DNA from 3 places in the Mesorhizobium sp. AR02 genome. Region 1 is predicted to be linked to each of the others. Evidence: riboswitches for the same ligand, from Rfam matches in the RefSeq annotation. Region 1 holds a riboswitch; each other region holds the start of a gene.
What was found. Region 1 has a riboswitch for glycine ahead of DBIPINDM_RS22675 (FAD-dependent oxidoreductase). Riboswitches for the same ligand answer to the same signal wherever they lie in the genome.
Positions count from the first base shown of each region.

Region 1 (9,657 bases):
TTTTGGGGTCAAGGGTGACATTGATCTCGGACAGAAGCTTGTCGAATTTGTCATTTTTCCAGTACGATGTGTTGTTCGGGGAGCCAATGAGGTTGCTGCTACCCACGCCGAGTATATCTTGGGGCGAGGCTGACACCCAAGTCGAACCGACGAGCAGATCCCAAGCCCCGCCACCCTTCGCCGGCGCCGCGGTGTGGGCGGCGAGCGCACCGGAGTCGAACTGGTTGACCGACACGGGAATGCCAATTTGTCCGAGCCAGCCAACGACGAGCTGGACAGCCGAAGGCGGTATCCCGACCGAGTTCCCACCTGACCCGGTAATCAGCTCGAGCTGGAAGCGGTTTCCGTCCTTGTCCTCCCGAACGCCGTCGCCGTTGATGTCCCGATAGCCGGCAGCATCGAGGCGACGATTAGCCTCGGCGAGATCGAAGTGACGCCTGATGTCGCTCAAGTCCGAATAGTATTCGGTCGCCACCGGCATCGCCAGACCAATGCCAGGATCGGCGTGCCCGCGGAAGGCCCGATCCACCATGGCCTTCTGGTCGATCGCGTAGCCGATCGCATCGCGAAACGCCGGATCCTGCAGCGCCTTGGAGCTGCCGGCCCCATTTCCGGACGCGGTGTTGAAGGCCAGGAAAATGCGTTGCTCTGTGCGCTGTTGACCGACCACGATGGCGGGATCCTGCGAGAGGTCGGCCCATTGGGCGGCCGTCAGGTACACACCATAATCGATGTCTCCGCTCTTCAGACTCTGCGCGATCGGATCGGCCGTATCGAAGAAGTGGAAGACCATGCCGGCCGCCGCAGGCGGCCCCGCCCGGAAGTACTTGTTCGGCATGAGGCGGGCGAACTGCCCCTGTTGAAACTCCGAGACGATCATAGGCCCCGTGCCCACCAGCGGCGAGGAATTGCGGAAGTTGGCGCGCGCATCCGCATAGCTGATGTCCTTCCAAATGTGCTCTGGGACTATCATATTAAAGTTGTCTACTGGCCAACGGGTAGGAGCCTTGGTCACGATTTGCAAAGTCTCATCGTCGAGGGCTGAAATGGATGCGACTTGCTCCAGGCCGCCAGTATTGTTCCAGCCGATGCTCAGCTCGTCGGGCTTGCCCATGGAACCGCGCAGATAGTTATAAGTGAATGCGGCGTCCCTTGCGGTGGCAGGTTGGCCGTCTGACCACTTCATGCCAGGCCAGATCTTGAACGTCCAGGTAAGGTTGTCGTCGGCAACGGACCACTCTTTGGCAAATCCTTTCCGATCCCCGTGGCGCTGGGCGTCCACGCCGACCAGGGGGTCATAGGTGAAGGCCAGCGGCCAGAACGAGCTCCATGTGGCAAAGGGGTTCATCGTGTCGGGGGCAACGGTTGCGCTCATGCGCACGATGTGATCGTCGCATGACGATGCGGCGAATGCTCTTACGTTCATGACCCAAGGTACTGTCGAGAACGCCAGCATTGCCTTCAAAGCCGAGCGACGGCTGAGTGGCCACTTATCCATTCTTCTCTCCCTTAACAGCTTAAAATTCCGTTCGATCGCCCCCTGATACGAAGCAGCCTAGACGTGCGTCGGTTGACCGCGTAGAGACGCGCGACGCCGTTTAAAGGCTACAGACCTGCAAAAATGGGTTCCAAAGGCGCCCTATCACCGATGCCTGCAAGAGGCCGGTGATCTCGTTGACCCCTGCCCCGTAAAGCAAAGCCCGCGGCGCGTTAGAGGATCTCCCCGCTGGAGCGGGAAGCTCGGAAGCGCGATTTCGTTGCAAGCGATATTGGTTCATATTGTTCCCCTTTTTTGGCGCCCAAGCATTAAATGGCCGCTTCGAAAGCTAGCGATCCCGCCCGTGTATTAGCACATCAAAAAACAAGGCTAATTGAAACAGACGAGCCATAATTCGTTTGTGTTTGATCGGAATGCATACGCGCGTGCAACTGAGGGGGTAGATGCGTGTCGCCCAAGCGCCTCTCTGCTTGGCAGGTGACTAAACGGTGCCCCGAACCCAATACCTAAAATTTAACAAAATCTTTGCAACCGCAAAGAGCAGACAGTGGTAGGTTCGCCACCAAGTCTGAGGTCAGGAACAGCTAAGGAACTGATATCGAGTTTCCCTCGGACCGCCGCACAGCTCGCAACGTAGGGGGTTAACAGTCAATGGCAAGAAGAGCACTCATACTCCTTGAGGGCCATAATAGATGTACTGGTCTTCTATATATTCAATCGGCAAAGAATCTTGGTCTTCATCCAATTATACTGGCGTCTGATCCAGATTGTTACGAATACATCGCGGCGGAAAGGGTGGAGGTAATCCGGGTCGATACACGCAATCTCGATGCGCTGGTTCGCGAATGTTCTAAACTTACAGTAAGCAATGATATTGCTGGCATTGTGAGCACTGAGGATTGCGCCTATGCGACAGTCGGCAGGCTCTGCCGGCATTTTGGTCTGCCAGGACCGAACCCTGCATCGATTGAGCGATGCTGCGACAAATTCATTCAACGTCGGCTCCTTGCGGAGGCGGGCGTTCCGGTACCTGCTTTTCGCGTGGCCTCAAATGCGAGGGACGTAGAAAGCTATGCTACGGAGATCGGCCTGCCGGTGGTTCTTAAGCCAGCCGTCGGCGCCGGCAGCAAAGGTGTCCGATTGTGCCGCGACGTCGCAGAGGTAGCCGAACATGCGGCCTATCTATTGGAAGGCAAGCATGTATGGCAGTCTTCGCCGAGGATACTGGTCGAAGAATTCGCGCAAGGCCTCCAATATATCGCTGAGATAATGGGAAATGAGGTAATTGCGATTGGTGCCGCTGACTTCGGGCCCCCGCCCCATTTCGTCTATCGTGAATTCACCTTTCCGGCCCCGCTGACCGATGACGAGCAAAAACATATCGCAGACGTCTCGTTGACCTGTTTGCAAGCTCTCGGCCTTGGCTGGGGGCCAACGAATATTGAACTCCGGTGGACGAAGCGCGGCCCAGTCGTCATAGAAGTCAATCCGCGTCTCGCTGGTACACCTGATCCTCAACTGGTTCAGCTGGCTTACGGGCTCGATCTTATCACCGAGCACATCAAACTTGCCATCGGTGACGGATGGGACTTGCGCAAAAGGCATTCGCACACTGCAGCCGCACGAATCCTGATTGCGGATCGCGATGGCACCATCGATTCGATCGCTTGCGAGAGTCGGGCGGCCGCTGTATCAGGTGTCGCAGAGGTCAAATTCTATATAGAATCCAAGACGCCGATTGTCAGGACAGGCGATTCCCGAGACTGGATCGGCCATGTCATGGCCGCTTCACCCAGTCTTCCAGAGACCGAAGTCGCACTTCAGCGCGCCGTCGAACTAATCAGTTGGTCGATCACGCCATTTCCGGCGCCTGGCGAATAACAGCGATCAGCGGCCTCTGAGCAGTCTGACGTCTTTGTCATCAGAGCCGCCACTCACATAACTTCCCGTCTGACCACAGTCTGTCAGGATATGCGGACTGAATCCGCTCAGCTGCTCGGGCGTCGGAGATGATCGAGCACCCAGGCCATCCGAAAAGCTGCTTCCTCGGCTACGCTAGGTCCGTGTGAACCGCTGCTGTGACCGCCCACCGTCCGCATGCGGAAGACAAGATTGGGGTCGTGATCGGCTGCGCAGAACCGGCGCTGCGCTACGTAGCGGGCGGGCTGGTAGTAGAGCACCTGGCCATCGTTGAGCGCAGCATCGACGTAGGTCGGCGGAAGCGGACGATCGGCGCTGAGATTGTAGTACGGATCGTAGCTACGGAGGTACCGATACTCGTGGACGATGTGGGGGTCTCCGTATTCCGCCGTTTCAACTCGCGCGTACGGCATTGTGAAATCCAGCTCGGTATCCAGGATGTCAGCTAGTGGAACTTCGGCGAGCACGGCGCAGAACAAGTCGGGCCGCAAGGCGGCGGTAGCAAGCACAACACCCCCACCGCCGCTCTTTCCGTCGATCACGATACCGTCGAGGGTGGCGAACCCCTGCTCAACGAGCCCCTCTGCAGCGGCGATCAAATCTGTGAAGGTTGTGCGCTTTCGATCGCCGGTGGCCGCTTCGTGCCATGGGTATCCAAGCTCGCCACCCCCGCGTGCGTGCACGATGCCGAAAGCAACCCCTCGATCGAGCAGGCTCAAGCGCTCGGTCATGTACGAAGGCCACGCGAAGAACGAGGGCCATCTCGTTACCCCGTAGCAACCGTACACGTTCAATAACACCGGCCCAGGGCTCGTTCGATCGCGCCGCGCGACCAACGAGACAGGCACCTGCACCCCGTCTTCCGCCTCCACCATGACAACCGTCGCCACATATTGAGCCGCGTCAAACCCCGGAATGCTGGCTTGGTAGCGGACTGCTGATGTGCCCTCGGTGAGATTATGCTCAATGATCAAGTCCGGCGTCACGAACGAACTGATTCTATACATCAGCCTCGAGCCTCGGAACGGATGCCTTGCGACCGAATAGTGCCCCCCCGCCGACAAGCCGACCGTTAAGCTACAGCTCGGCTCATCAGGAACGATCGTGGCTCCAATCCGACCACTTTCGTCGCGCGAGACCAGACGGGGACGGAGGCCGACTCGCTCCAGGAGTACCAGCTGGTGTTCGAGTACGTGCACCTCCTCGAGCATCACACCGTCCCGATGCGGCACCACCTCTTCCCAACCCGAGGGTGACGGGTCGTCAATCGGCGTACGCACGAGCCGCCAATACGGTCCGGTGTCATCAACGTGGAACAGGAACTTGTCCTGCCAGTGCTCGGCAAACACCTGGTGACCCAGTTCCCGCGTCACTAAACGGCGCCACCCAACGCCCAGCTTGTCGGCGGGAAGGCACCACACTTCCACTGGCCCCCGACGAACGCCCTTTACATCCAGGAACAGCCAGGCGCCGCTATCGGAGCGCCTTATCCCCACGTTCAGTCGCTCGTCCGCCTCCTCGAACACGACCTCAGAACTCCCCGCTGCAACGTCCAGGCGGATAAGCTCATGGCATTGTCGCCGCAAGTCCGGCCGCTCCCGCGTGAAAAACAGGGTATAACCATCTGCGGCCCAAGCTGCCGTCACAGCCTGCCTCGAGCCCTGCCAGACGTCACGGCCGGTCTCCATGTCCCGCACCCTAAGCTCGTAGTTCTCGGCACCGATGACATCGAAGCTGAAGGCCACGTAACGCCCGTCGTCACTCGGCTCGAAGACACCGAGCCGGTAAAAGACCTCGGCCCCTTCGAGCGCGTTCGGATCCACAACGAGCTCGGCCGAATCTGCGCCTAGCGGCCGCCGCCACCATCGCGAATGTAGAAGGCCCGGCTCGGGTCTTTGGAAGTACTCGAAAGGGCCAACCTGGAACGCTGGTGGGGCGCCCTCGCAAGGCCGACGGCCTTCAATCTCGGCGACGAGCTCCGCCTTGAGGTCTGTCAAGTGAGCTGTCACTTGGTCCGCGTAGCTGTTCTCTGCTTCCAGATACGCGCGGACATCCGGATTTGTCCGATCGCGAAGCCAGCCGTATTGGTCTATTGTGACGTCGTCATGGAGGATCCGGATTCGTGGTTCGACGCGGGGAAGCGGCGGCGGCATGCGTTCGGCTCCCAGCACGTGGCCGGCCGGCACGGACACGAGACCCATCATTGGCTCGTCTTTGTTCATCATTGCTCCTCTTTGTTCTTCTTATGCAGATCTGGCGACCTTCATAGACGGGTGTATGCGAAAGCCTTCGTTCATCTCGGCTGACCTCTCGGCCGGCACGAGTAACTCGCTTGTTGAACATGGGAAGACACCATTCCGAACGGGGCACGCGTCCGTTCTTCGCGGCGAAGGTTAGCGCGTCGATTTCCCCGGTCTTGTCGCATCTTGAAACTTCAATCGCGGGTTAGAATTATTGCTCCACGACCTCGAAAGGATGACATGTGAGAGCGAAGGCTTTGCGCCAAACTACGGTGACTGATGAAATGTGGATCACACAAACCGATGTGGTTTGGGATGCGAGATGCACTTGGGGCTACCGAAGGATGCCGTGAAGTTCTCTGATAATTCCGCAAAATTGGCCAAAATCGCAGCCTCGGGCCCGTTAGGCCATACGGGGATACGCTCTGAAAGGAACCGCTCCGCTTTCGCCACTCGCCTTTTTGTGCGACGCCAAGCTAAGAACGCTCTGCAAAATGTGGCCGGCTACATTTGATGCGGAGAACCCGCCCGCCCGGATCTGTGAGGGCGAAAGCCTATGGCTGAGCTAATCGGCCGCGCCCCTTGGGCACGCTTGAGCTCATATCGCCAGAAAGCCCGAAAGATTGGTCCGTACATTTCAGCCCCGCAGAGAAAATGGCGATCAATGGCGTGACCTATCGGCGTATAGGTGCGCCGTTCAAAGGCTGGACAGGAGAGATCGGCAACTGCCGACGCCGACGGAGCAACCCCCCAAGGAAACTCTCAGGCAAAAGTGACCGCACCGCCGAACGATCTGGAGAGAGACGCCACGAGCGTCCACCGAAGGGGAAAGCCGGCAGGTCCGGTTAAGCTCTCAGGTACCCGAGACAGATTTGGGGATTCGCCGCGGGCCAACCTCGCACCCATTGCACTGTTCGGAGTTTGACATGCCTAAAATCATTGTAATTGGCGCCGGAATTGCCGGCGTGTCGACGGCTTATGCGCTGTTGGAGCAAGGCTACGACGTGACCGTGGTCGAGCGGCGTCGTTACACCGCGATGGAAACCTCGTTTGCCAACGGTGGCCAGTTGTCCGCAAGCAATGCCGAAGTCTGGAATCATTGGTCGACCGTGCTTAAGGGAATCAAGTGGATGCGTAACCGGGGCAGATTACCGGGCAGTCAGGCTTGAGCGGCTTGCCTAACGAGATCCGGGAGCGGCGGAATCGACTCTTGTGTTGGTATGCCGAGGCGGTCGCCGAGATAGCGGAAGAATGAGACGTCGAGCTTGATGCAGGTCTTCATCAGGCCGAGCAGGACGTCGCGGGCGTTCTTGCCTGCCTCGCTGACGGTTCCGCCGGAGATCTTGCGCTTGGTGACGAAGGTGCGGATGTCGTTTTCCGAGCCATTGGTGTGGAGCGGGATCTCGGGACGATCGAGAACGCGCAGGAGTTCATGCTTGCGGCGATGCAGCCTGGCAAGAAGCCGGTCGAGCATGACGTAGCCGGTTCGTCGTTTGAACAGGCGCTCGAAGCGGGCGCGCAGGGCCGCCGCGCGGCGCGGACAAGGAGCACGCTGGTAGCTCTGGAGGTCGCGATAGAACCACCAGATCAACTGGCGCATGATGTCGACGGCCTGACGTTGATCCGGGGTCACGGGTATCAATTTATGGACGAGCCGCTCGGCGTGGACCCAGCACAGAGCATGGTCGCCGATGCGGAACTGGCCGGCATCATCGGACACGACCACGGTATCGCCAAGAAAGCCGTGGTGGCGGATCGCTCCCCACATCGCCCCTTCGGTGGCGATCCTGACTGGGTTGGGCTCAACCGCGAGCTGGTCGAGGCCGAGTGCGGCCAGATGCGCCTGCCATGCGGCGCTGTCGGCAAATGCCTTGTGCGGCGCAGCCGCCAGCCGCGCGATCACCGGACCGGCGAGGTTGCGGCCGCGCATATAGGCCAGGGCCTCTTCATTGATGAAGTAATCGCTGTGCCCGGCACGCAGCGTCGCCAGGAACGCCTCCCGTGACTTCGATCGCCCGGTGCGGAACGCGGTGAAGCGGCGGTCGCCGATCTGGGTGGTGTAGCCGTCCTGGTGGGCGTGGCGCGCCGACGTATCATCGACGGTGATCCAGGGCGCCGTAGCCAGCCCGGCGCGCAGCACGTCACGGTCCTCCGCCGCGAAGGCCTCCAGGCCCTCCGAAATCAGCCGCACCACCTGGCGCTTCGAAATGTCGACCCCGATCCCGGTCAACAACGCCGTCAACCGCTCCGTCGTCACCTGGCCTTGAATGTGACAGGCCAGAATGAAGCGGCGCAGGTTCGCGCCCCAGCCGCCGATGATCCCCGCCGGCAAGGGCGCCACCATCGTTTCGCCGGTCGGTGTCACCCAGCGCTCGCGGCGATAGCGCACCACCTCGGCCGACAACGCCAGATCGCGCACCAGGATCGTCTCATACCCCTTGAAGCGAGAGCCCGCAGGAGCGCTCACCGCAACCGTCACCTCGCGGCTCACGCGACCGCCGTCGCGCTTGGCGCCGCGCCGGCGGCGCTTGCCCTTGCCAGATGTCGGCTGCGTCGCCTTCTCCATGCCCGATGGCTTGGTCGGCTTGACCGGGGGACGCGGCGGCAGGTCCTTCAGCCGGGCGATCTCATCCTTTAGGGTCTGGTTCTCGGCGCGTAGCGCCTGGTTCTCGATCTCAAGGCTCTCGACCCGGCCTTGAAGACCGCGCACTTCGCCGATCAGCGCAGAAACCAGCCCGCGGAGTTCCGCGAGCGACAAGCCTTCAAGCGAATCAGTCGGTGGTAACATCACGCAAAGGGTGAATCACGAACGCACGCGCCTGCAAACCCCCACCGCCCGGTAATCTGCCCCGGTTACAGTGGATGCTTCGGCGGGATGCCCCGCTCCTCATGAATCCTACTCCGTCGTGGCACAAGTACAGCTGGCTGCTTGAATTCGTGTCCAATATTTCGCGATATCGCGAGAACACGATTGAAACGACCCGCCTGGCTATCGCGGCCCGTAAGCACCTCTTCGAGATCGCTGACCGCGAAGGCATCGACTTTGATCACGTCCATCGCGGTATCCTGCATGTTTGCTGGGACAAAGCTGGCTTCGACCACGCGTTAAAGGTGAACGGGATGCTGAATGAGGGTGGCCTCGACCGGCGTCCGGTGACGCCCAGCGAACTTGCCGGGATTGAACCTGCACTGCATGGTAATTTTTATGGAGGATTTTACACCCCGTCGGATTCTACCGGCGACATCCACAAATATTGCGCGGGTTTGGAAAAGGCCTGCATAAAGCTAGGTGCCCATTTCATCTATGACGCTGAGGTGACCCGGGTTGAACGTGGAGATCGCTTTAACCTCATTTGCACAACTGGTGGCACCGATCAGACGCTAGAAGCCGACGGGATTGTAGTGTGTGCGGGAACAAACAGTCGCGATATCGCTGCGATGTTCGGGGATCGCATCAATATTTATCCGGTGAAAGGGTATTCCATTACGGTGGAGTTGGACGGGTCTGCGGCGGATTCCTCGGCGCCTTGGGTGAGCATTCTGGACGACCGGGCGAAAATCGTGACCAGCCGCCTCGGCGCTGCGCGTCTGCGGGTGGCAGGGACCGCAGAGTTCAATGGTGTCAATTTCGACATCCGTGAAGATCGCATCAGACCGTTGGTCGACTGGACGCGGATGATGTTCCCGAAAGTGGCAACTGAACACGTTGTGCCGTGGGCAGGGCTTCGACCGATGATGCCGAACATGATGCCACGCGTCGGCAAAGGCCGGGTTCCTGGAGTCTTCTATAATACGGGTCATGGGCATCTCGGGTGGACGCTTTCTGCGGCAACTTCGGCCATGCTGGCCACGGTTGTGGCTACGGATCTTCCGGTCGATGCTCGTTTGGCAGCGTAGTAGACGTCCCTGCTATAAAGCCCAAGGAAGTCGAACATGACTAATCTGAAATTGGAAGTCGCCAATTACATCATTAATAGGGCGTGCTCCACAGGGCGGAAA
Region 1 is NZ_CP080531.1:3,816,128-3,825,784, reverse strand. Features, by position in the region: gene DBIPINDM_RS22690 (ABC transporter substrate-binding protein) at 1-1,498, opposite strand, end outside; gene DBIPINDM_RS22685 (ATP-grasp domain-containing protein) at 2,150-3,379, shown strand; gene DBIPINDM_RS22680 (S9 family peptidase) at 3,487-5,640, opposite strand; glycine riboswitch at 6,442-6,538, shown strand; partial or broken gene DBIPINDM_RS22675 (FAD-dependent oxidoreductase) at 6,585-6,800, shown strand; gene DBIPINDM_RS22670 (IS66 family transposase) at 6,818-8,416, opposite strand; partial or broken gene DBIPINDM_RS22665 (D-amino acid dehydrogenase) at 8,503-9,555, shown strand; partial or broken gene DBIPINDM_RS22660 (GlcG/HbpS family heme-binding protein) at 9,592-9,657, shown strand, end outside.

Region 2 (9,657 bases), on a different replicon from region 1:
CCACAAAAGGGCTTATTGGCCCCGCTCAAGCGGTAATCGATCGCGCTGACGACATCTGGCATGCGCTGCGTGCTGGCGATCTGAGGCGCGCCAACATTTGAATTGCTGAGATGTGCAGCCGCTGGGCGGTTCCGCAGCGGTAAATCGTAACCGGTTGTGCGGAGTGCCCGGTTGCAAGATTTGGAGGACTCAGGAATGACACTTGCTGCAGCCGAACCTGCAACGACTCTCCCGGCCATTGAGCAACGGCACCGGGATCAACGGCAATATCCCCACGGCGTGGCCTTCATGGATGGTCAGTACCTTCCAATGTCCGAAGCCAAGGTGTCCGTTCTGGACTGGGGCTTTCTGCATTCAGATGCCACCTACGATACCGTTCACGTGTGGGATGGGAGGTTCTTCAGGCTGGACCTGCACATGGACCGGTTCTTCCGCGGGATGGAAAAGCTGCGCATGAAACTGGCCTACACCCGCAGTGAGATCGAGAAAATCCTGTCCACCTGCGTGGCGCTGTCCGGGCACAAGTCAGCCTATGTCGAAATGATTTGCACGCGAGGCGGCTCGCCGAACTTTAGCCGTGACCCGCGCCAGTCGGAAAACAGGTTCATCGCATTCGCGGTGCCGTTCGGGTCGGTTGCCAACAAGGAGCAGCTGGAGCGCGGCCTGCATGTCGCCATTAGCAACACCGTCCGGATCCCCCCCAAGTCGATCGATCCGACCATCAAGAATTATCACTGGCTCGATCTGGTGAAGGGCCTGTTCGATGCGTACGACTACGGTGCCGAAACTGCATTGATCGTCGACATAAACGACAACATTGCCGAGGGGCCTGGCTTCAACGTTTTCAGCGTCAAAGAGGGCCGCTTGAAGACACCGGCCTATGGCGTCCTTGCCGGCATTACCCGCCAGACCGTATTTGATCTATGCGGCGAATTGGGCCTCTCTGTCAGCGCCGGCGACATTGATCGCGACGAGCTGAAGGGCTCCGATGAGGTTTTCATTACGTCTACCGCGGGCGGGATCATGCCGGTGTCCAAGATTGACGAGACCGTCATAGGCGACGGCAAGGTTGGCGCTCTGACTCGCCAGCTGACAGACCTGTACTGGGAGAAGCATGCTGATCCGGCATGGTCGACCGCGGTAGATTACGCGTAGTACCGCAATTTATTTGCCGACAGGTCCTCCCCAGTGCGGGGAGGGCTGTGCTGCCGCGAGTCTGCCGATGACCGACGATTTCATTTCTCATCTCTCGAACGAACTCGCCGGCCTGAAATCGGCCGGCCTCTACAAATCCGAACGGGTAATCACCTCGATGCAATCGGCCGAGATCGAGGTCGGCGGCGAGAAGGTGCTGAATTTCTGTGCCAACAACTATCTCGGCCTCGCCGACAGCGCCGAATTGCGCGAGGCGGCCAAGCAGGCGCTCGACCGCTATGGCTACGGCATGGCCTCGGTGCGCTTCATCTGCGGCACGCAGGAAGAGCACAAGCAGCTGGAAGCGACGATTTCGTCCTTCCTCGGCATGGACGACACCATCCTCTACGGCTCCTGCTTCGACGCCAATGGCGGTCTGTTCGAGACGCTGCTCGGCGAGGAGGACGCCATCATTTCCGACGCGCTGAACCACGCCTCGATCATCGATGGCGTCCGGCTGTCGAAGGCAAAGCGTTTTCGCTACGCCAACAACGACATGGCCGAATTGGAGTCGCGGCTGAAGGAAGCGAAGGATTGCCGCTTCCGGCTGATCGCGACGGACGGCGTGTTCTCGATGGACGGCATCATCGCCAATCTGAAAGGCGTCTGTGACCTCGCCGAGAAATACGACGCCATGGTCATGGTCGACGACAGCCATGCCGTCGGCTTCGTCGGCAAGAACGGCCGTGGCTCGGCCGAGCATTGCGGCGTCGAGGGCAGGGTGGACATCATCACCGGCACGCTCGGCAAGGCGCTGGGCGGCGCCTCCGGAGGCTATACATCGGGCAAAAGCCAAGTCGTCGATTGGCTGCGCCAGCGCTCACGGCCCTATCTGTTCTCCAACACGCTGATGCCGGCGATCGCCGGCGCCTCGATAAAAGTGTTTGACATGATCCGCCACGGCGATGCGCTGCGCGAACGCCTCTATGCCAATGCCGCGCGGTTCCGATCCGAGATGGGCAAGCTCGGCTTCACGTTGGCCGGCGCCGACCACCCGATCATCCCGGTGATGCTGGGCGAGGCGACGCTGGCGCAGGAGGTGGCGGCGCGCATGCTGAAGCGCGGCATCTATGTCATCGGCTTTTCGTTCCCGGTGGTGCCGAAAGGCCAGGCGCGCATCCGCACGCAGATGTCGGCCGCCCACTCCAGCGCCGACATCGACCGCGCCGTTGCGGCGCTTGCGGAGGTAGCAAGGGAACTTTCGGTTATATGACCCGCCTCTAAATCTCGCCGCAAATCGGAGGTTCGGGCGAGAGCCTTGAACCCCATCAGCCTATCTGAGCTAGCTGCTTCGGCGCCCGAACTGTGAGCAGCTGGGCCTTTCCTTCAGTGACCACGACCGTTTCCTCGTGGAGGACGATTTTACCGGGCTCGTACTCCAAGGCAGGCTCAATGCAGAGCACCATGCCCGGCTGCAGCATCGTCTTGTCCTCCAGTCGAATTGACGGCGGTTCGGTCAGCCGCAACCCAAGCCCATGTCCCATGCGTCCGTTGCTATTGAGGTCCGCCCCACCCGAAGAGAGTGCTTTGGCCATCTGTTCAAAGACAAATCCGGCGGTAACGCCTGCTGTCGCCGCTTGAAGGCCAATCTCGTGCGCTTCCCAAACCTTCTCTTGAGCATACCGTAGGGCATCTGTAGCCCTGCCAACCTGGTAGTTGCGATCGTAATCGCAGAAATACCCGTCGAAGGTCGTACCCGTGTCGATGAAGAGCAGGTCACCATCAGCGATTGGCCGGTCCCTTGGCCCGCCCGTAATCTCGAAAGGCCCGCCGACGTCGGATCTGCAAATCAGGAACGGGATAGCGCCGGCGCCGCCCATATTGAGGCGACCGCGGAATTCCCGAAGGATCGTACGTTCCGTATCGCCGATTTTAACGAAATCGGGCACTTGGGCGTATACGGCACCCGCGATGTCGACAGCCTTTTTGATCTTACTGACCTCGGCCGCGCTCTTGATCATGCGGAGCTGCCAAATGAGGCTTGCGCCATCGACAATCTCGACGCCTTTCAGATCACCGATGATCGCATTCAATTGCGTTACCGGCATTCCCAGTCGCAATTCGAAACCAAGCTCGGCCCCGACCCGTCCGTGTCGCCGGGGCAGGTCGGACATCGCAGCGACAACGAGAGATGTGCCTTCATCCTCGGGCCTAGGCGACGGCCAGGATCTGATTTCCTTGATCCATGTCTTCTCGATGATAGCCCTTCCGATCTCTGGAATGATTGCAAGGGGCGCCCCGGTAGCAGGCACTAGCACGAACCAGGGTCGGGTGTAGCTCTCCCAGAACGTGGAATCGACACCGATGAAGTACCGGATATTGTCCATCGAAGTGAGCAACAAGCCATCCAGGCGATGTTGACCCATCAACTGCTGAGCCCTGGCGACACGCTCTTCGAACTCAGACGGCGCAAATCCGTAGGAGGCTTGCTGATCCATTCGACAACCCTGTCTATCCAAACGTTCTCGACCTTGGCGGCTGCATCTGCCCACCATCCTAAAGGCGCTCAGTGCACGAAAGATGCCAAAATCGCGCCGGCGGCGCAGACGCTATTTCAAATGTGCCTGATCGTCCGCGAGATCTTCGTCACTTGCCCGACGGGCACAAGGCCTTTCGTTGGTTGCCCGAATCAGGCCGCTTGAGCATTCAAACCGCCTATCTCGATTGCTTCCACGGCCACTGCTTCATCGTTGTCAGATGTATCTCCGGTAATCCCTACCGCACCAAGCAACCGACCGGCCTCGTCTCGCACCAGGACGCCCCCGGGGACGGGAACAATCTTTCCGCCTGATATAGCGGTCAGGCCGGCTACAAAGTGAGGTCGGTCGGCTGATGCTTTGTCGAGCCAGCGCGAACCGAAACCGACGGCCAAAGCTCCGTAAGCCTTGCCGAATGCAATTTCAAAGCGGAGCATTGAAGCCCCGTCCTGCTTCTGAAACGCGACCAAGTGGCCGCCAGCATCCAGGACCGCAACGCTCAAGGGCTTAAGACCCTTCCCGCTTGCTGTAGAGCACGCCCGACTAATGATGGAATTGGCAACTTCCAATGTCAGCTTGGTCATATTGGATTTTCCCTTGAGCTTGTTAACTGGGCGTCTTCTATGCCGCCATACGAGCATCGACCGGTAGATCGGCAGCCACAACCGTGGCCAGCATGGCCGATGTTGCAGCAGAAAGCGTCCACCCTAGATGCCCGTGTCCCGTATTATAGAAGACACCTGGAACCCGGCCTTTGCCGACCCGGGGCATCATGTTCGGCATCATGGGTCGCAGCCCTGCCCACGGCACAACGTGTTCAGTTACCACTTTCGGGAACATCATCCGCGTCCAGTCGACCAAAGGTCTGATGCGATCTTCACGGATGTCGAAATTGACGCCGTTGAACTCTGTAGTACCTGCCACGCGCAGGCGGGCTGCGCCGAGGCGGCTGGTCACGATTTTTGCGCGGTCGTCCAGAATGCTTACCCAAGGCGCCGAGGAATCTGCCGCAGACCCCTCCAACTCCACCGTAATTGAATAGCCTTTCACCGGATAAATATTGATGCGATCCCCGAGCATCGCAGCGATATCGCGGCTATTTGTTCCCGCACACACTACAATGCCATCGGCTTCTAGCGTCAGATCGGCGCCATCAGTTGTGCAAACCAGGCTAAAGCGATCCCGGTGTTCAATCCGGATCACCGCAGCGTCATAGATGAATTGGGCGCCGCGCTTTGTGCAGGCCTTCTCCAAACCCGCGCAATATTTGTGGATGTCGCCGGTCGAATCCGACGGGGTGTAAAACCCTCCATAAAAATTGCCATGCAAGGCAGGTTCAATCCCGGCAAATTCGCTGGGCGTCACCGATCGCCGATCGAGGCCGCCCTCGTTCAGCATCTCATTCACCTTTGACGCGTGATCGAAGCCGGCTTTATCCCAATAAACATGCAGGATCCCGCGACGGACGTGATCAAAGTCGATCCCTTCACGGTCGGCGATCTCGAAGAGGTGTTTGCGAGCCGCGATAGCCAGGCGGGTCGTTTCAATCGTGTTCTCGCGATATCGCGAAATATGGGACACGAATTCCAGCAGCCAGCTGTACTTGTGCCACGACGGGGTAGGGTTCATGAGGAGCGGTGCATCCCGCCGAAGCATCCACTTGATGCCCTTGAGGACGGTCGACCAGTGATTCCAGACTTCGGCATTGCTCGCGGACAGCTGGCCGCCGTTGGCGAACGACGTTTCCATCGCGGCATAGCGGCGCCGCTCAACCACAGTCACGTCGTAGCCTTGCTCCAACAAAGCATAGGCCGTCGACACACCGGCAATTCCGGCGCCAATTACAATGATTTTGGGCATTCTGAACTCCGAACAGTACAATGGGGTGCGAGACTGGCCCGCGGCGAATCCCCAAATCTGTCTCGGGTACCTGAGAGCTTAACCGGACTTGCCGGCTTTCCCCTTCGGTGGACGCTCGAAGCGTCTCTCTCCAGATCGTTCGGCAGTGCGGTCACTTTTGCCTGAGAGTTTCCTTGGGGGGTTGCTCCGTCGGCGTCGGCAGTTGCCGATCTCTCCCGTCCAGCCTTTGAACACCACAACTATACGATCATAGACCATACCTTGGTCGCCATTTCGATATCTGTGCTGAAATGAGCGGATCATTTTTCCGGTGTTTTTGACCGATATGAGCCCATCGTGCCCGATTTGAGAAATCGGCTGAGAGTGGTCCTGGCACACTGGTAAGCGGTTGACATCGCACCTGATGAGGTCAGTTCGTCTAAAGCTGAGCGGAAGCAGCACTGCCGGCCTATAGGCCCCGATTTAACATAATGGATATTATCGGTACATCGACAAGCAATTGATTTCAAATAGGATTCGTCAAGTTCCATAATTTATATTATGCAACATTCGCAATCCCCGTTTGTATGTGTTCTTGTACTTCATGAACATGCCTTGGAGATTATGCGTTACTGAGATCTCTGGCAAGATGATCAAGAGCGAGCGCATTGCGAAAAGCAATGAAAGCGCAAGGCTGGACGCCGCCTCCTCAAGCTCGTCCCTCTCCACCTTGGGCTCCAGCGTCAAGTGGACGTGGCCGTCCTTATCCTTAAAAACGTGACGGTGCAGCGACGTCCAGCTTACATGCAATGCATCGGCCGATATTTCTCGGTAGACGTGACTGAGTCTTGGCACGGGCGAGTCGATGTCGGAAACTTGCAAGCGCTGCTTGGGGCCGTGCATTCGCTTGATGAACCCATTGAGGACACTGGCCTGGTCCTTGGGTAGTCGGCCTTCATTGACAGCCAGATGCCGTTTGGCGCGAGAACGCCTGCTGTGCTCGTCGTCCTCTTTCAATCGGGTGAGGTATTGGGGGTCAGTTTCGGCGGCATAGAGGTGTAGGGCACAATCGATGACTGACCGGCAGGCGTTCCTGAAGGCCAGTTCTCGCCTGGCATCGATAAGCACCAGGGCGCTTCTTGGCGCCGACGTGAGCACCCGATCGGGCGTCGGCTGGTCAGGGTTGCGCAGCCCGATCGGGGGCGTTCCAATAGGGCTCCTCGGCTTTAGCTTTGAGAGCTGACTTCACTCGGCAGCATCCAGCCTTGCCAGCGCTTGTTGTCGACGCGCGATGACAGCAGGATCATTCATGAAATCCTTCCTACGCCCCGGCTTCCTGTCGCGCTTCTGATAGCCAGTCTGTTCGCTGTTCGTCTTAATCTTCGGCGCGGGCCGAGCCTCATCTTGCTGGCTCTTGATCCAGGATAGAACCTCGCCAAGCCGCTTGTTCTCGGTGACCGCGGCGTGGGTGACGCGCTGCTCTTTGTCGAAGACAGTGTAGGGCAGGGAGCATGCCTTCCACCGAACATCCAGGCGACCGTCGGCGAACTCGTAAATATCGACATATCTGCCGACCAGGCCGCATGAGATATCGTTCTTCTCCAGCATGATCTGCTTGCGTTCGTAGGAGAAAGACAATTGCTGGCCGACATAGCGCTGCTCGCGTTTGCAGAGCAGGTCGCGGAGTCGATCGGCCGGCATGTTCAAGACACGATGCAGATTGTCCGGCCGGGTGGGGATCTTCGCAAACTTGTCGTTGAAGCTGGTCGTGAATGCCGGCAGAAAAGCGTTGGCTTCTTCGATATCTGAGATGCCAGCAAGACGCAGTTCCTTCACAAGCCGGTCCTGCAGCGTGCGATTGACACGTTCTACCCGGCCCTTGGCCTGGCTCGAATTGGCGCACAGGATCTCGATGTTGAGCTCGGACAAGGCTCGGCCGAATTGCGTCATGCCGCGGCCGGCACGAGCCTCGGCCTTCGCCACCCGAAATACCGTGTGCTTGTCGGAATAGAACGCCACTGGGCAGCCGTGCGCCTTCAGATAAAGATCCAAGGCCTCGAAGTAACTGAACGTGCTCTCCGACTTCACGAAGCGCAGTTGCTGAAGCTTGCCGGTCGCGTCATCGATGAAGACGAGCAGGGTGCATGGACCGCCCCGCTCCTCGAACCATCGATGCTCGCTGCCGTCGATCTGCACCAACTCGCCATAGGCTTCGCGGCGCAAGCGCGGCTGATGGAATGTCCGGCGCTGCTTGCGCGACAGCCAGATTCCGGCCTCAGCCATCCATTTGCGCAGCGTCTCACGCGATACGGTGACACCATGATCCTCAGCCAGCTTCTCAGCCGCAAGCGTCGGGCCGAAGTCCAGATAGTGTTCGCGGATGAGCGATAGAGTGAAGTCCCGAACGCCGTCGACAATCTGACGGTTCGAGCGTCGGCCGCGCGCCTTGTGTCGCAGCGCGGAGGCACCGTCGATTTGGAAAGTCTTCAAGAGCCTCTGGACCTGACGCCTGGTCAAGCCGAGCACATGTGCTGCCGTGACCGTTGTCATCCTTCGCTCGATGATCTTCGATAGAACCTCTATGCGTTGCAGCTCGCGTTCGCTCATCAACACCAATCCCACCTACAGTCTCCCTCGCTATCGGTGCCGGGGAGAATGGCATTCAGCAAAGCGGAAGCGACATTCCTACTTTGCAGAAGTGGGACATTTTAACTTTGCTCGTACACGCAAAAGTGGCATAATATAAATTATGGAACTGACTAGTCATTGATACTATTAACTAATTCGGTTTGCCATTCTCTATCCACTGTGTCGCGGATACATCCAGAAACCGGCCAAGTGAACGCAAATAGGCAACGATCTCCAGCTTCAGAAAATCGCGATCGCCGTGTGCTTCAGCTCAGACTCCGCGTCGACCATCTCCTCGATGTCTCGGAGCATGTTGCTGTGGTGACCTACGGCACAAATGTCGCATCCGGCCTTGATGATTTCATCTACAAGGCCGGAGTTTCGCTCGCCTGCATTAGTCTCATCCTCGTCTCCCTTGGGCGCGGCGCCCGGTCTAGTCTAGCAGGTTGTTGAAGAAGTCCACTTGCGGGCGGCGAAGTCTGCTTCGTCACCGCCATGGAAGCAGATTTGTCCGTTGATAGAGCCGTCTGGTTGGATTTCGGCCCAGCCATTGCCTTGGGCGTCATCCATTTCGTCATTGCCTTGCCAGGAGAAAGCGACATTGTTGCTGTCGCCCGCTTCGAAGATTTGCCCGATGACGCAGCCGAAGGCGAATTCGCCGGAGCCATCGGCCGCGAACTCAATGTAGGCGGGCTCCATCATGTCGCGATAGTCCTCGACATAGTCGGGCATCGCGATGATCCGCCAGCGGCCGATGAGGCTCATGCCGGCACCGCCAGCAGCTTGGGCAAGCGGATCAGATTGTAAGCCGCCAGGTTCAAGGTGAAGGCCGCGCCCACACGGGCGCACCCTCGCAGCTTGACCTTGGCCATGCCGGCCGAGGCCTTGATCCAACCGAACACTTCCTCGATCCGCTTGCGGCAGCGCTGGCTGACATCATAGCCAGGATGGCGCTTCGTGCGGTCATCGATTGCCGTCACGCGAGGCTTGCCGGTTTTGCTCAGATGGCCGTCGATGGCAATGTGCGGCGTGACCTTGCGCTCGCGCAGGTCCTTGACGAACTGGCGCACATCATAGGCCTTGTCGGCGCCCAGCGTGATGCGCCGCCGCGACGGTCTGCGGTCCAACATGGCGAGCGCGGCATCACGCTCGCCTGTGCCCGTGGCCTGGGTAATGCCGCCATCGACCGCCAGCCCATGACGGTTCTCCACCCGCCATCTGCGCCGTAACCGGCATCGGCAAGGATCACGCCTACTGGTGTCTTCGTCGCTAGCGCGGCATGGATTTGCTCAAGCGCGATCTGTGGCTTGGTTTGGAAGATTATGTCGTCCGGGATTTTCGCCTTCTTTCGACGTTCCAGATCGTGCGCCCAGATTTCTGGTAGATAAAGCTGCCAGGCGACCGGCAAGCTGCCGCCTTCGTTCGCAATCGAAAGACTGACGGCGACCTGGCAATTGTCCTGCTTGCCAAGCTGACCGCAATATTGACGCGCAACGCCGACCGAATGCTTGCCCTTCTT
Region 2 is NZ_CP080530.1:390,017-399,673, forward strand. Features, by position in the region: gene DBIPINDM_RS01665 (aminotransferase class IV) at 196-1,155, shown strand; gene DBIPINDM_RS01670 (glycine C-acetyltransferase) at 1,223-2,407, shown strand; gene DBIPINDM_RS01675 (M24 family metallopeptidase) at 2,463-3,632, opposite strand; gene DBIPINDM_RS01680 (GlcG/HbpS family heme-binding protein) at 3,824-4,255, opposite strand; gene DBIPINDM_RS01685 (D-amino acid dehydrogenase) at 4,293-5,531, opposite strand; glycine riboswitch at 5,670-5,759, opposite strand; gene DBIPINDM_RS01690 (hypothetical protein) at 6,051-6,638, opposite strand; gene DBIPINDM_RS01695 (ISNCY family transposase) at 6,756-8,132, opposite strand; gene DBIPINDM_RS01705 (hypothetical protein) at 8,577-8,903, opposite strand; partial or broken gene DBIPINDM_RS01710 (transposase) at 8,900-9,349, opposite strand; partial or broken gene DBIPINDM_RS01715 (IS701 family transposase) at 9,277-9,657, opposite strand, start outside.
Region 2: it holds a riboswitch for glycine, as region 1 does, so the genes downstream of both, DBIPINDM_RS01685 (D-amino acid dehydrogenase) here and DBIPINDM_RS22675 (FAD-dependent oxidoreductase) in region 1, are expected to answer to the same signal.

Region 3 (9,657 bases), 2.5 Mb from region 1:
GCAGTTTCGCGACGCCAATTATGGTCTCGCCGAACAGCATTTCCGCAAGGCCGTCGAGCTCAAGGCCGACAATGCGGAGGCCTGGATGGGGCTCGCCGCTTCCTATGACGAGCTCGGCCGCTTCGACTTTGCCGACCGCGCCTACGGCCAGTTGCTGAAGGTCGCCGGCCGCAAACCGCAGATCGTCAACAATATGGGCTATTCGCAACTGTTGCGCGGCAACAAGAAGAAGGCCAGGGCGCTGCTGCTCGAGGCGAAGGCCGGCATGGCCGACCCCACGGTCGTCAACGCCAATCTCGCCTTGCTGAACAAGGGTTGATGTGCGTCCTCGCACCGGTCTTGGGCGCGGTTGCGGGACAGGCAGTGTCGACCTTTTGTAAACCCTATCCGCAGCTTGGGTCGAAAGATCGGCTGAAAACCATGTCCGAGGGCTGCCGCTGACCTAGAATGCGGCGCAACCGCCGACGCTCGAGAGGCCCCCGCCCGATATGCTGGATTTCAGTTCGCTTCTACTCGCAGCCGCGCTGTCGGGTACCTGTCTTGCCGTCACCATGTTTGCGATCTGGTTCACCGCGCCGCGGGCGCGTTTCGTGCTGACGGTGGCGTGCGGCATTCTCGTGCTTGTCGCGCATGTGATCCTGTTCTGGCGCTACACCAAGGAGCCTGATCCGCTGCTTTGCCAGATCGCGCTGGCGCTGCTCAGCCTGGGCTTCCTGATCATCTGCATTTCGGCCATGCAGTATCTCGGCGTGCCGGACTACAGGCGTGCGGTTGTGCCGACATTTGCCGCCATGGCTGTCTGCGCGGCGGTGACCTTCGTCGGCCTTGACGGTATCGGCTTCGTCGTCACCTACACGACGGTCACCGTGCTGCTGTCGACGATCGGGGCCATGTTCTGGGTCAATGGCAGCCACGATCGCCGGATCCTGCTGGTGGTTTCGTTCCTGAGTGGTACCTGTGCGGTGTCGTTTGCCCTTTGCGGCGTGGTTCTGATGGCAAAGGGGCAATGGACGCTCGGCGCCGCGCCCGACAACTGGGCCGAACGTCTGAATTCCGTCGTTGCGGTGGCCTGCATGACCGGTCTCGGCGCCTTGACGCTGTCGCTGCACCATCTGCAGGCGCAGATCGAGCTGAAGGCCGAGACGATGACCGATCCATTGACCGGGCTGATGAATCGTCGCGGGTTGACGTCGCACTATGGCGAGCGGCCCTTCGGTCCTTTCATGGCGGTCGTCATGTTCGACCTCGATCACTTCAAGAGGACGAACGACGTCTACGGTCACCCGGTCGGAGACCAGGTTCTGTGCCGCTTCGCCGCCGTCATCAGGAAGTATGCCAGGACAGGCGTCGACGCCTTTCGCCTGGGTGGCGAGGAGTTCGCCATCGTCATGTCGCGGATGACGGAAGAGCGGGCCCATGATCTCGCCAGCAAGATCGGCGTTGCCTTCGGCACCGAAATCGTTGCCACCCCGCTCGGTCCGTTGCGCAGCACGGTCAGCGGCGGCATCGGCTTTGGCGGCGCCGACGGCAGCAGCCTCGACGAGATGCTGGCCGAGGCGGACGCAGCACTCTACGCGGCCAAGCGCGCCGGCCGAAATTGCGTCATCAGCCGTAAAAGGATGGGCAAGGCCGAACCGGTCAGGCCGGCCTTGCGCTCGGCGTAGTTACTCCGCCGCTCCCAGATAATCCGACAGCGGCGGGCAGGAGCAGACCAGGTTGCGGTCGCCGGCGACATTGTCGATGCGCGATACCGGCGGCCAGTATTTTGCTGCCGTGTCGGCGTCGCCGGCGGGATAGGCCGCTTCCAGGCGCGAGTAAGGATGGGTCCATTGGCCGGCCAGCGCCTCGGCGGCGGTGTGCGGTGCGTTGACCAGCGGATTGTCCGTCAAAGGCCACTCGCCCCTGGCGACTTTCGCCGCTTCACCCGCAATGGCGATCATCGCCTCGCAGAACCGGTCGAGCTCGCGCTTAGGCTCGGACTCGGTCGGCTCGACCATCAGCGTGCCGGCGACCGGAAACGACATGGTCGGCGCGTGGAAGCCGTAGTCGATCAGGCGCTTGGCGATATCATCGACGCTGATGCCGGCGCTCTCCTTGAGCACGCGGGTGTCGAGGATGCATTCATGCGCGATGCGATCGTGCCGGCCCTTGTAGAGCAGCGGGAAGTGCGGCGCGAGCCGTGTCGCCACGTAGTTGGCCGAGATGATGGCCGTCTCCGTCGCCTGTTTCAGGCCGGCGGCGCCCATCATCCGGATATACATCCAGGTGATCGGCAGGATGGAAGCGCTGCCGAACGGTGCGGCCGACACGGCATGCGCCGAGCCCTCGGTGACATGACCCGGCAGGTAAGGCTTCAGATGCGCCTTGACGCCGATTGGACCGACGCCTGGACCACCGCCGCCATGCGGGATGCAGAAGGTCTTGTGCAGGTTCATGTGGCAGACATCGGCACCGATGTCGGCGGGGCGGGCCAGCGCGACCAGCGCGTTGAGATTGGCGCCGTCGAAATAGACCTGGCCGCCATGCTCGTGGATGAGGGCGCAGAGGTGGCGGGCGCCTTCTTCGTAGACGCCGTGCGTCGAGGGATAGGTGAACATCAGCGCCGCGAGATTTTTGGAATGCTCGTTGGCCTTGGCCCGCATATCGTCCATGTCGATGTTGCCGTCCTCCAGGCAGCGCACGACGACAACGCTCATGCCAGCCATCGCCGCACTCGCCGGATTGGTGCCATGCGCGGAGGAGGGGATCAGGCAGACGGTGCGATGGCCCTCGCCGCGCGAGCGGTGATAGGCGCGGATGGCGAGCAGGCCGGCATATTCGCCCTGGCTGCCGGCATTGGGCTGCAGGCTGACCGCGTCGAAGCCGGTGATTTCCGACAGCCAGCCTTCCAGCTCGCCGATCATGGCACGATAGCCGGCCGAGTGCGCTGATGGCGCGAACGGATGCAGATTGGCGATGCTTGGCCAGCTCACCGGCATCATTTCGGCCGCGGCGTTGAGCTTCATCGTGCAGGATCCCAGCGGGATCATTGAGCGGTCGAGCGCCAGATCCTTGTCGGCCAGCCGGCGCAGCAAGCGCATCATGTCGGTTTCCGACTTGTTTTCGTTGAAGACCGGCTGCGTCAGAAACTCCTTTCCACGCGGCTTGCCGGGAACGGTGCTGTCGGCTGAAGCGGCAGCCTTGGCGCCGAACAGGGCCGCGATCGCATCGAGATCGGCATCGGTCGAGGTCTCGTCGAAGGCGATGCCGACATGGTCGGCGTCGATGACGCGCAGCAGCCGGCCGGTCTTTTCGGCGGCGGCGGCGATCTGCGCGGCGTTGCCTTTGGCCTCCACCGTCACCGTGTCGAAGCGGCTGGCGCCGAGCACCGAAACGCCTGCCGCCTTGAGACCGCTTGCCAGACGGTTGGCGAGCGCGTGGATGCGCCCGGCGATCGCTTGCAGACCGGCTGGGCCGTGCCAGATGGCATAGGCCGTCGCCATATTGGCGAGCAGCGCCTGCGCGGTGCAGATGTTGGAGGTCGCCTTGTCGCGGCGGATATGCTGTTCGCGCGTCTGCAAGGCCAGGCGGTATCCCGGCCGGCCCTTGCTGTCTGTGGACTGGCCGACCAGGCGGCCGGGCATCAGCCGGGTCAGCCTGTCGGCGACGGCGCAATAGGCAGCATGGGGGCCGCCAAAGCCCATCGGAACGCCAAAGCGCTGCATCGGTCCGACGGCAATGTCGGCGCCGAGTTTCGCCGGCGCATCGGTCAGCGTCAGGCCAAGCGGATCGGCGATGAAGACGACCAGCGCGCCTGCGGCGCGTGCCTTGTCGATCGCTGCCTTGTGGTCGCCATAGACGCCAAAAGTGTCAGGCCAGGAGACGAGCAAAGCGGCGGTGTTGTCATCGATCGTTTCGCCGTCGATCTCGATGCCGAGCGGTTCGGCGCGGGTGCGCACCACATCCAGCGTCTGCGGGTGCGGCGCGCCGGCGAACGCCACCTTGGTGCGCTTGTCGCGGTGGTGGCGAAGCGTAATGCCGACCGCTTCGGCGACAGCGGTTGCTTCATCGAGCAGCGAGGCCGATGCCACCGGCAGGCCGGTCAGTTCGGTGACCAAGGTCTGGAAATTGAACAGCATTTCGAGCCGGCCTTGGCTGATCTCGGCCTGATAGGGCGTATAGGCGGTGTACCAGGCCGGATTCTCGAACAGATTGCGCTGGATGACCGGCGGCACGTGGACGCCGTGATAGCCGGCGCCGATGAAGCTCTTCAGCACCGTGTTCTTCGCCATGGTCGCCGACAATTCGGCCAGTGCTTCGGCTTCGCTGGCCGGCGCGGGCAGAGTCAGCGGCGTGTCGAGGCGGATCGATCTCGGCACGGCCTGGCTGATCAGCGTCTCGACCGAGGGGACGCCGATCACGGCAAGCATGGCTCTGACATCGTTGACGCCAGGACCGATATGGCGGGCCGAGAAGGGGGTAAGTGCTGTGCTCATCGTTTTAAGTCCTGTTATCAGGCGATATGGGCTTTGTAGGCGGCCTCATCCATGAGGCCGGCGAGCTGGCTTTCGTCGGCAAGCTTCATCTTCCACAGCCAGCCGGCGCCGGTTGCCGCCGAGTTGACCAGCGATGGGTCGGATGACAGCGTGCCGTTGGCCTCGGTGATCTCGCCATCGACCGGCGCATACACATCCGAGGCCGCCTTGACGGATTCGACCACGACGGCGGTATCGCCCTTGGCCAGCTTCTTTCCCGTTTCCGGCAGTTCCACGAAGACGAGATCGCCGAGCTGCTCCTGCGCGTAGTCGGTGATGCCGACCGTGGCGATGCCGCCTTCGACGCGGAGCCATTCGTGATCTGAGGTGAAATAGGTCGTTGCCATGGAATTCATCCTTTGCGGTAGCGATGAGGGGTGAAGGGCAGGGAACTGATATCGACGGGGATTTTTGTACCGCGCACATCGGCGAAAACCCTTGTGCCGGGCTTTGCCAGCGCTGTTGCGACATAGCCCATGGCAACCGGATGACCGGCCGAGGGGCCAAAGCCGCCCGATGTGACATGGCCGGCGGGATTGCCGTCGGCATCGAACAAAGCAGCACCGGCGCGCACCGGCTGGCGGCCTTCCGGCTTCAGCCCGACGCGCTTTTGCGCCGGGCCGCGTTCGACGGCGGCGCGCAAGGCATCGGCGCCGATGAAGGCGCCGGAAGCGCGGATTTCCTTGGGGATTGCCCACATCAGCGCGGCGGCGGCCGGGTCCGTCTCCGGCGTGATGTCCTGGCCATGCAGGCAAAGCCCTGCCTCCAGCCGCAAGCTGTCGCGCGCGGCAAGGCCGATCCACAGCACGCGCTCATCCTCGAGTAGCTTTGTGACCAAATCCCGCGCGGCGGCCTCCGGCAGGCCGATCTCGAAACCGTCCTCGCCGGTATAGCCCGACCGGCTCATGAACCAGTTTTTCCGTGGCTCGACCCCGTGCATGAACAGCAGCGAGCCGGTCTCGATGCCCGCGCGGGAGAGAGCTGCCCAGGCTTCGGGTCCCTGGATGGCCAGGAAGACGCGGTCGAGCGGCTCAACCTTCACATCGAAATCGGCGGCCAGCGCGCGCAAATGCTTTTCGTCGGCGACGGCGTTGCCGGCATTGGCGACCACCATGAACCTGGTATCGCCGAGGCGGGTGACGATCAGGTCGTCCAAGATGCCGCCGGCTTCATTGAGGAAAAAGGACAGTTTCGACTGCGAGATTTCGAGCGCGCCGGCATCCAGCGGGCAGGCGCGGTTGAGCAAGGGAATCGCGCCTGGTCCGCTGACCTCGAACAGTTTCATGTGCGAGATGTCGAACAGGCCGGCATGTTCGCGGGTATGCAGATGTTCCTTCATGACGCCGGCCGGATAGGTCAGCGGCATCGACCAGCCGGCAAAGGCGCCGAAGCGCGCACCGGCGGCTGTGTGGATATCTTCGAGGGGAAGGTGTTTTGAGTCGTCGCCCGTCATGTCGTCTCCAGAGTCGCACGCAATCGGCCGCGAATGGCGACCAGTCCGTGCCCCTCTGTCTGAAGCCTGAGAGACTCGCGCAGCCGGAACTCTGTCAGCGGCGCTTACACCTTCGGCGCGGGGGCAAGCCCCGACTTTCCAGAGTGTCTTTCCCGTCTACGGTTCTTTTGCCTGAGAGATTTCGGGCGATTTCCCCTTCGGCGGCAGCTCTCGCTGCTCTCTCCCGCAAACAGGTAGGACTCAAAACCTCAAGTCCTCGACGCGCCATCCATAGCCCGTCGGCGACACCTTGTCACCTCCCAGCGACATCTAAAGCGCGTCGCGCTTTAGACCTTTGTTTTGATGCATGCCGTTCTCCCAAAACCGCTGCACACTTTTGGGCGACATGCATTGGCCGACAAGTCTTCGCTAACCACGCCGTTTGCCGGTTTTTCAAGACACTCCTGATATAGCGGGCCGATGTAACGCTTTGGGGCGGACGGGGACGACAATGGGCGAATTAATCATGAGCGCGCCGGTGGCGGGGCTGACCTCGAAGAATCGCATTGCCCCGGAAGATGTGGTGATGCTGCGCCGCGACGTGTTCGCCGACGGCGTGGTGACCCGAGGCGAGGCCGAGGCGCTGTTCGCGCTCGACCAGACGGCGCGGGACAAATGCGCGGAGTGGGCGCCGTTCTTCGTCGAGGCGGTGACCGACTACATCGTCCATCAGGAAAAGCCGTCGGGCTATATCTCGCAGGACAACGCCGACTGGCTGGTCCGCATCATCTCGCGCGACGGCATGGTCGACAGCCGAACCGAACTCGAATTGCTGGTCCACGTGCTGGAAGAAGCACGATCGTCGCCGGGCAAGCTTTGCGTCTATGCGCTGGAGCAGGTCGCTCATGCCGTCATCGACGGCAAGGGGCCGCTGATGCTGGGCGGCGCGCTGGTGCCCGGGCTGATCGCCAAGGCGGAAGTTGAGCTGCTGCGTCGCATCCTCCACGCCCATGGCGGCGACGGCAACATCGCCATCACCCGCGGCGAGGCCGAGGTGCTGTTCAAGATCAATGAACAGACCGCGCAGGCCAAGAACGATCCGTCCTGGAACGACCTGTTCGTCAAGGCGATCGCCAATTTCGTCATGTGCTCGGCCGGCTATGAAGCCCCGACCCGCGATGTGGCGCTGCGCCAGGAAAGCTTCCTCGAACATGCCGATCCGGACATCGGCGGCTTCTTCAGCCGCATGGTCTCCGGTGGCCTTGCCGGCATCATCGAGGCCTACCGGTCCCCGGATGACATCGAGGCCGAGTGGGAAGCCAAGAACAGGGCGGCCGAGGCCTTGGCCCGCCGCGCCGAAACGATCGATGCCGGCGAAGCCAAATGGCTGGTCGGACATATCGGCGTGGACAGGCCTCTCTACGAAAACGAGCGCGCGCTGCTGACCCTGATCAAGCATGCCTCGCCGGAGATCCATCCGGCGCTGAGGCCACTGCTCGACAAGGTGGCCTGAAAGAACAAGCGTCCGCAGCGTCGCTTCCTCCGTGACGTTGTAGTGTTGCCATACAAGGGACGGCAGGCCGGAAAGCACCCTATCTGTTTCGATAGGGTTCGTCGGCCATGAAACTCCTCTAGTGTTGGGTGGGGACGTCCACTCTCTGGGGAGTACAAACATGACCATGCTTCGTAAGATGCTTGCTCTTGCCTTTGCCGCCGGCCTTGGCTCGACAACGCTGGCCTTCGCCGGCGGGATGACGCCGCAACAACAGGCTGACGCGCGCACCAAGGTCGAAACAGCCGTGGCGCTGGCCAACATCGCCAAGGCCGACAAGGACGGCGAGGCGATGCTCGTCGCCGCCAGGATGCTGGCCGAGGCCGGTCCGGTGGCCGAGCAGGGCGCCAAGGTGAAGGACGGAAAGCCGACGCTCATGGACACCGGCAAGATGGCCAAGATGGCCAAGGAAATGGGCGCCGACGCCAAGAAGGCCGATGCCGTCGCCAGCATGGCGACGTCGAACGGCGAAACGGCGCGTAGCGACGGCTACTGGTACTACAGCTGTGATTCCTACAACAACTGTCAGTGGATCTACGCCGGCTATTGAGCGGGGCCGGGGGGCTCAAACATAGCACGGCATTGGCGATCGGCCCGTGGCTCCCACGGGCCGATCATCATTTTGTGGCGAGGCTAGAGCTGTTCACCGTTTCGCCGAAACGGCGACCCGCTCTAAGTCCTTGTTTTGACGCAATTCCCTAGGGAAAGCGCTACGCGCTTTTCCCGGGAAAACCGTTCACACTTTTCCTGGAATTGCTCTAGATGCCGCCATACCAGTCGTAGCCATTGTCTTCCCAATAGCCGCCGCGACCGCCGCCGACATTGGCGAAGCCGTCGACTAATTCGATCTTGTAGAGATATTTCGGCATCTTGTAGCCGAGCTGGCGCTCGACGCGGACGCGCAGCGGTGCGCCGTTTTCGACCGGTAGCGGCTTGCCGTTCAGGCCATAGGCCAGGATCGTCTGCGGATGGCGGGCGTCGATCAGGTCGATCGTGCCGTAATATTTGATGTCGCCGGACAGGCTGCGGTCGATCGTGTCGAGGCAATGGAACATGACATAGCGCGCCTGCGGCTTGACCACGGCCTGGTCGAGCACCAGCGACAGCGGCGTGCCGGTCCATTTGGCGATGCAGCTCCAGCCTTCGACGCAGTCGTGGCGGGTGATCTGGGTGCGGCTCGGCATGTTCATGATCTGCTCGCGGCTGAGCGACAAAGGCTTCTCGACGAGGCCGGAGACCTCCAGCCGCCAGTCGGCAAAATTGTTGGCGAGCAGGGCCTTGTAGTCGTCATCGTCGGGCGCGGTGACGCCATTCGGCCGCTGCGGCTGGCGGATATCGGCTTCGGTGAATTCCGGCGCCAGCGCGTCACGGCCAGCAAGCAGGCGTTGCGCGCGATATGTCAGGCCATTGGCGTTTTCGAGGAAACTGCGCAGGCCGCTGCCGATGCTCAACTGGCTGTCGAAGGCGTCGCAGCCCGACAGCATGATGCCGGAGGCGCCGAGGCTGGCGGCAGTCAGGAATTTCCGGCGGCTGATCTGGAACTTCGCCATGTCAGGCACTCCTCTCGCTCGTCTTGTCGTCATGCGCGGGAGGATCGGTGCGGTACCAGCCGGTGATGATCGAGCGCAATTCGTTGATCGGGCCGGCGGCCAGGATCATCAGGATGTGGATGATGAAGAAGCCAACCAGCAGCAGCATGACGGTGAAATGGATGGTTCGCGCCGTCTGCCGGCCGCCGAGCAGCTCGTTGAGGAAGGGCAGCACCGAATTCATGCTGGGGGACATGGCGAGGCCGGTGATGATCATCAGCGGCAACAGCACGAACAGCACGCCGCCATAAGCCATCTTCTGCAGCGTGTTGTATTCGCGTGTGTGGTGGAATTTCAGCCTGGCGTGGTCGATGATGTCCTGCGGCAGCCGCTTGAGGTCGTCGAGGCGCGGCGCGAGATCGCGCCTGATATGGCCGTTGATCAGGCTGGCGACCAGCCAGACGATCAAGGTCGTCGTCAGGATCCAGGCAAAGAAGAAATGCACGACGCGGGCGGTGCCGAGATCATAGTAGGACGGGATGGTCGCCCAGGACGGGAAACCGCGCGCCGTCTCGTTGCCGGGCGGACCTGACCAGCCAAGCACGCCGGTCGTGTCGAAGCGGTGCCCGA
Region 3 is NZ_CP080531.1:6,320,958-6,330,614, forward strand. Features, by position in the region: gene DBIPINDM_RS34825 (hypothetical protein) at 1-319, shown strand, start outside; gene DBIPINDM_RS34830 (GGDEF domain-containing protein) at 489-1,664, shown strand; gene gcvP (aminomethyl-transferring glycine dehydrogenase) at 1,665-4,475, opposite strand; gene gcvH (glycine cleavage system protein GcvH) at 4,493-4,861, opposite strand; gene gcvT (glycine cleavage system aminomethyltransferase GcvT) at 4,867-5,967, opposite strand; glycine riboswitch at 6,117-6,203, opposite strand; gene DBIPINDM_RS34850 (hypothetical protein) at 6,458-7,459, shown strand; gene DBIPINDM_RS34855 (hypothetical protein) at 7,620-8,048, shown strand; gene DBIPINDM_RS34860 (molybdopterin-binding protein) at 8,257-9,048, opposite strand; gene DBIPINDM_RS34865 (cytochrome b/b6 domain-containing protein) at 9,050-9,657, opposite strand, start outside.
Region 3: it holds a riboswitch for glycine, as region 1 does, so the genes downstream of both, gcvT (glycine cleavage system aminomethyltransferase GcvT) here and DBIPINDM_RS22675 (FAD-dependent oxidoreductase) in region 1, are expected to answer to the same signal.